Linked DNA regions of Bacillus pumilus. Each later gene encodes a partner of the first gene's protein in a complex. Links are inferred from orthologs where the notes say so. Each region holds a gene or a part of one and is shown in the gene's direction. Other genes may lie near its edges.

Region 1 (3,290 bases):
TGTAAAGCGGCCAAGCTCACAGAGGCAAATACAGCGCTGGACATCGATGACGTAAGGGCATATGCAAGAGTGGCAGAGCATTTGATGAAGCTGCCCATTTTTTATCTAGAATACAGCGGAACGCTTGGAGATATAGAGCTTGTGAAAGAAACAAAAGCAGTGCTTCATGAAACGGTCCTTTTTTATGGCGGGGGCATTGAAAACGCGAAGCAGGCAGAAGACTTTGCGCAGTATGCAGACGTGGTTGTTGTAGGAAACGTCATTTATGACAATTTCAAAGAAGCATTAAAGACAGTGGGCGCAGTCAAAAAGTCATCATAGTCAAACAAGACGAAACGGGTTAAAATAGAACATAAGTTCGAATTGGCGGTGAATGGAATGAATGAAATATCGAATCATCTATTAGAAGGGCTGAATGACGCGCAGAAAGAAGCGGTCAAAGCAACAGATGGACCTTTATTATTGATGGCAGGAGCAGGAAGCGGAAAGACACGGGTGCTCACACATCGAATTGCCTACTTAATGGCCGAAAAGCATGTGGCTCCGTGGAACATTTTAGCGATTACGTTTACAAATAAGGCAGCACGTGAAATGCGTGAGCGTGTCCAGGCCATTTTAGGGCCTGGTGCGGATGACATTTGGATCTCTACGTTCCACAGCATGTGTGTGCGCATTTTACGACGCGATATTGACCGTATTGGTGTGAATCGCAACTTCTCTATATTAGACACATCTGATCAACTTTCAGTAATTAAAAACATTTTAAAAGAACGAAATATCGATCCTAAAAAGTTCGATCCACGCAGCATTTTAGGATCAATCAGCAGTGCAAAAAACGAACTCATTGACGCAGAGGAATATGCCAAAACAGCCGGTGATTTCTATGATCAAGTGGTCAGCGACGTCTATACAGATTATCAAAAACGATTACTCAAAAACCAGTCACTCGATTTTGATGATCTTATTATGATGACGATTCGTCTGTTTGAACGGATCCCTGAAGTATTAGAACACTATCAGCGGAAATTCCAATACATTCATGTCGATGAGTATCAGGATACGAACAGAGCACAGTACATGCTTGTGAAACTGCTCGCTCAGCGTTTTCAAAATATATGTGTGGTGGGTGACTCGGATCAGTCCATTTACCGCTGGCGCGGAGCGGATATTACAAACATTCTCTCCTTTGAAAAAGATTATCCGTCCAGTGAAGTGATTCTGCTTGAGCAAAATTACAGATCGACTAAACGTATTCTGCATGCCGCAAATACAGTCATCCAAAACAATGCGAACCGTAAGCCGAAAAATCTTTGGACAGAAAATGATGAAGGAGCGAAGATAGCCTATTACCGTGCAGATAATGAATTCGGTGAAGGTCAATTTGTTGCTGGAAAGATTCATCAGCTTCATCAGAGCGGTAAGCGTAAATTATCCGATTTTGCGATTCTTTATCGAACCAATGCCCAGTCTCGTGTCATAGAGGAAACATTATTGAAGTCAAACATTCAATACAACATTGTCGGCGGCACGAAGTTCTATGACAGAAAAGAGATCAAGGACATTTTGGCTTACTTACGCCTAGTAGCTAACCCAGATGACGACATTAGCTTTGCACGTATTGTCAACGTACCAAAGCGTGGAATCGGTGCGACATCTGTTGATAAAATCGCAGCATATGCGGAGATGAATGACCTGTCTATGTTTGAAGCGCTTGGTCAGGTAGATTTCATTGGACTCAGTGCAAGGGCAGCCAATGCGCTTGATGAGTTCAAACAGCTCATTGATCAAATGACGAACATGCAGGATTATTTATCTGTCACAGAATTAACAGAAGAAATCCTAGAGAAAACCGGCTATCGTGAAGCACTGAAGGTTGAAAAAACGATTGAAGCACAAAGCCGTTTAGAAAATATTGACGAGTTTCTCTCCGTCACTAAGAACTTTGAAGAACAAAATGAAGACAAGTCTCTCGTGACTTTCCTGACAGATCTCGCCCTCGTCGCAGACATTGATAAGCTGGATGAGAATGAGGAAGAAGATCAGGATGCCGTCATCTTAATGACTCTTCATGCTGCAAAAGGTCTAGAATTCCCTGTTGTTTTCTTAATGGGCATGGAGGAAGGTGTTTTCCCGCACAGCCGTTCATTAATGGAAGATGCAGAGATGGAAGAAGAGCGCCGCCTTGCCTATGTAGGCATCACACGGGCGGAAGAAGAGCTTTATTTATCAAGTGCCAAGATGAGAACACTCTTCGGCCGGACAAACATGAACCTTGAATCAAGATTCATTCGAGAAATACCAGCCGATTTATTGGACAACCTAAATGAGAAAAAAGAAAAGAAAACACCATTTAGCCAAACAAGAGAAAGACCGCAAAGACGGGGACCTGTCTCACGTCCGCAAACTCAAACCATTCAAAACACAGGCGGCGGAAGTATTGGCTGGGCTGTGGGCGATAAAGCGGCACATAAAAAATGGGGCGTTGGAACGGTTGTGAGTGTAAAAGGCAGTGGAGACAGCACAGAGCTTGATATTGCCTTCCCAAGCCCTACAGGCATTAAGCGTCTTCTCGCAGCATTTGCGCCAATTGAGAAGCAATAAACCGATAGCACTTATAAAACGGATGAATTGAAAGGAAGAAGCAGATGGATAAAGAAGCAGCGAAACGCCGGATCGAGGAACTGCACCAGATTTTGAACCAATACAACTACGAATATCATACACTTGATCGTCCAAGTGTTCCTGACGCTGAATATGATGCGCGGATGCGTGAGCTGATCTCTTTAGAGGAAGAGCACCCTGATTTAAAAGCAGCGGACTCCCCCTCACAAAGAGTAGGAGGCGCTGTGTTAGACGCCTTCCAAAAAGTGCGTCACGGCACACCGATGCTCAGCCTCGGGAATGCGTTTAATGAACAGGACCTTCTTGATTTTGACCGCCGGGTTCGTCAAGCAGTTGGTGACGATGTCGCATACAATGTCGAGCTGAAAATTGACGGACTCGCTGTTTCTCTCCGTTATGAAAACGGTGTGTTTGTCCGAGGTGCCACGCGTGGAGATGGGACAACGGGTGAGGATATTACTGAAAACCTCAAAACCATTCGTTCCATCCCGCTCAAAATCAAACGTCCTCTGTCGATTGAAGTGAGAGGCGAGGCATTTATGCCAAAACCTTCTTTTGAAGCATTAAACGAAAAAAGATTACAAAACGAAGAAGAGCCGTTTGCGAACCCGCGTAATGCGGCTGCAGGCTCGCTTCGTCAGCTTGATACGAAAATTGCGGCGAAACGA
Region 2 (3,259 bases), 2.4 Mb from region 1 along the record:
TGCTCGTTATTTTATTTTCAAAGGTTACTTATAATCATTATGTGGGCATTGCATTAACAGCAGCGCTTTTATTTGCCTCGTACATGAAGGGCTATACAGAAACCTACTTTATTGTGGGATTAGATATAATTTCTTTAGTAGCTGGGGCATTGTATATGGCTAAAAAAGAAATTGAAAAAAGAGAAAAGGCTGAAAAACATCATTGATGTCATCATTAAGAGCGTGATAGGCCGAAAGGTGACGTTTTTAAGCTGTGCTTACGAATTCTAGTGAGTGCAGCTTTCTTTTTGTGCTCTTTTTCTGCTCATCGAATATCTCTCACCAAAATGTTCCATACTGAAAGGAAGGTTTTCGTAAGAGGGTTATTTGCCATTGAAGAGAGGGTATGACTGTATTGGAAATAAAAATCAAGCAAGAGCCGAACTTTAGTTCGTATTTTTGTGTTCTTTTATGATAATATATTCATTAGATAGATTTCGTAACGAAACGGAGGCTTTGATGTGAGTGACCGCTTTGAATTAGTTTCTAACTATCAGCCCCAAGGAGATCAGCCGAAGGCGATTGAAAAGCTTGTTGAGGGGATCCATCAGGGGAAACAGCATCAAACGCTGTTAGGTGCTACAGGTACGGGAAAGACCTTTACTGTATCCAACCTGATCAAAGAAGTGAACAAACCGACACTTGTCATTGCGCATAACAAGACACTTGCCGGTCAGCTATACAGCGAGTTCAAGGAATTCTTTCCGAATAATGCTGTCGAATATTTTGTGAGTTACTATGATTATTACCAGCCAGAGGCGTATGTGCCTCAGACTGATACATTTATTGAAAAGGATGCCAGCATCAATGATGAGATTGATAAGCTGAGACACTCCGCTACGTCCTCGTTATTTGAGCGGAGAGATGTCATCATCATTGCCAGTGTGTCCTGTATTTATGGCTTAGGTTCGCCAGAGGAATACCGAGAGCTTGTGCTGTCTTTACGTACTGAAATGGAGATTGAACGCAATCAGCTTCTTCGTAAGCTGGTGGACATTCAGTATTCTCGTAATGATATAGATTTTCAGCGCGGAACCTTCAGAGTACGAGGAGACGTCGTTGAAATTTTTCCTGCTTCACGTGATGAGCATTGTATCAGAGTGGAGTTTTTCGGTGATGAAATTGAACGTATTCGTGAAGTGGATGCATTGACTGGAGAAATACTCGGTGATCGTGAACATGTGGCTATTTTCCCAGCATCTCACTTCGTCACAAGAGAAGAAAAAATGGAAAAAGCAATTATTAATATTGAACAAGAGCTTGAGGAGCAGCTCGAAAAGCTTCGAGATAATGGAAAATTGCTAGAAGCGCAGCGCCTTGAGCAGCGGACAAGATATGACCTTGAGATGATGAGAGAAATGGGCTTTTGTTCAGGAATCGAGAACTACTCAAGGCATCTGACCTTGCGCCCTCCTGGTTCAACACCTTACACATTGCTTGATTATTTCCCAGATGATTTTATGATTGTTGTCGATGAGTCACACGTGACGATCCCGCAAATCCGCGCGATGTACAACGGGGACCAAGCAAGAAAGCAAGTGTTGGTTGATCACGGATTCCGTCTGCCTTCAGCACTTGATAACAGACCGCTCACCTTTGATGAGTTTGAAAAGCATATCAACCATATTGTGCATGTATCTGCCACTCCTGGTCCTTATGAGCTTGAGAAAACCCCAGAGGTTGTAGAACAAATTATTCGTCCAACAGGTTTACTTGATCCAATCATTGAAGTGCGTCCGATTGAAGGTCAAATTGATGACTTAATTGGAGAAATTCATGCGCGAATTGAGAAAAATGAGCGTGTGCTCGTGACTACGCTGACGAAGAAAATGTCTGAGGATCTCACAGATTACTTAAAAGAGATCGGAATCAAGGTCAATTATCTGCATTCAGAAATTAAAACCCTTGAGCGGATTGAGATTATTCGAGATTTACGTCTCGGAAAATATGATGTGCTTGTGGGAATCAACCTTCTTCGTGAAGGACTGGATATTCCAGAGGTGTCGCTCGTGACGATTTTAGATGCGGATAAAGAAGGCTTTTTACGCTCTGAAAGATCCCTCATCCAGACGATTGGCCGTGCAGCGAGAAATTCAGAAGGCCGGGTCATTATGTATGCAGATAAAATGACCAAATCAATGGATATTGCGATTCAAGAAACGAAGCGCAGACGAGAGCAGCAAGAGGCGTATAATGAGAAATTTGGGATTACTCCGCAAACCATCCATAAGAAAATCAGAGATGCCATTAAGGCAACAAAGATACATGAGGAATCGGAAGAATATGAAACAAATGCAGCACCAAAGCTGTCAAAAATGAGCAAAAAAGAACGAGAAAAAGTGATCGAAAAGGTCGAGATGGAAATGAAAGATGCAGCAAAAGCGCTTGATTTTGAAAAAGCAGCAGAATTAAGAGATCTATTGCTAGAGCTAAAAGCGGAAGGATGATTGCCTGATGGCTATGGAACGAATAGAGGTGAAAGGTGCTAGAGCCCACAACCTTAAAAATATTGATGTGAATATCCCGCGTGACCAGCTAGTGGTCATCACGGGTTTATCTGGTTCAGGAAAATCGTCTCTTGCCTTTGATACCATTTATGCAGAGGGTCAGCGCCGATACGTTGAATCTCTTTCAGCGTATGCGCGCCAATTTCTCGGTCAAATGGATAAACCGGATGTAGATGCCATTGAAGGTCTTTCTCCGGCGATTAGTATTGACCAGAAGACGACGAGCCGGAACCCTAGATCAACGGTTGGAACCGTTACTGAAATCTATGATTATTTACGTCTCTTGTATGCTCGAGTCGGGAAACCTATTTGTCCGATACATGGGATTGAAATTACGTCCCAAACGATTGAGCAGATGACAGATCGTATTTTAGAATATCCAGAAAGAACGAAATTGCAAGTGCTTGCTCCGGTTGTATCTGGTCGCAAAGGAACACATGTCAAAGTACTTGATCAAATTCGAAAGCAGGGCTATGTTCGAGTAAGAGTCGACGGAGAGATGGAAGATCTGTCAGAAGAGATCGAGCTTGAAAAGAACAAGAAGCATTCCATTGAAGTCGTGATTGACCGAATCGTGGTGAAGGAAGGCGTTGCGGCTCGGCTGTCTGACTCCCTTGAAACGGCGCTGCGACTAGGTGAAGGCCGTGTGATGATTGACGTGATTGGACAAGAAGAGCTGTTATTCAGTGAACATCATGCTTGTCCGCACTGCG

The links.
Region 2: the proteins of pcrA (region 1) and uvrB are in contact, whole or in part, in a crystal structure (PDB 7EGT), measured with the Thermus thermophilus proteins. The link is inferred for Bacillus pumilus from one-to-one orthologs. Residues at the interface, in WP_096412145.1 of Thermus thermophilus: His654, Arg656, Phe657, Gln666, Asp668, Glu669, Lys680, Arg681, Leu682, Ser683, Lys685, Tyr686, Ala687; in WP_096411307.1 of Thermus thermophilus: Glu23, Leu25, Arg26, Asp27, Gly28, Glu29, Arg30, Phe31, Arg55, Glu326, Asp327, Phe328, Glu379, Ser382, Gln383, His398, Gly400, Arg401.

The regions. Positions count from the first base shown.
Region 1 is NZ_CP046128.1:624,243-627,532, forward strand. The notes cover bases 32-2,989. They hold pcrA (DNA helicase PcrA), read left to right. Parts: upstream 32-378; coding sequence 379-2,601; downstream 2,602-2,989. Other genes in these bases: GKC25_RS03105 (heptaprenylglyceryl phosphate synthase), read left to right, coding at 32-321; ligA (NAD-dependent DNA ligase LigA), read left to right, coding at 2,646-2,989. In the rest of the region: more of GKC25_RS03105, read left to right, coding at 1-31; more of ligA, read left to right, coding at 2,990-3,290. UniProt on the Escherichia coli protein: A helicase with DNA-dependent ATPase activity. Unwinds DNA duplexes with 3'-5' polarity. Translocates on single-stranded DNA with 3'-5' polarity. Initiates unwinding more efficiently from a nicked substrate than double-stranded DNA.
Region 2 is NZ_CP046128.1:3,044,178-3,047,436, reverse strand. What follows is about bases 67-2,993. They hold uvrB (excinuclease ABC subunit UvrB), read left to right. Parts: upstream 67-500; coding sequence 501-2,486; downstream 2,487-2,993. Other genes in these bases: uvrA (excinuclease ABC subunit UvrA), read left to right, coding at 2,494-2,993; GKC25_RS15610 (CsbA family protein), read left to right, coding at 67-206. Outside these bases: more of GKC25_RS15610, read left to right, coding at 1-66; more of uvrA, read left to right, coding at 2,994-3,259. UniProt on the Escherichia coli protein: The UvrABC repair system catalyzes the recognition and processing of DNA lesions. A damage recognition complex composed of 2 UvrA and 2 UvrB subunits scans DNA for abnormalities.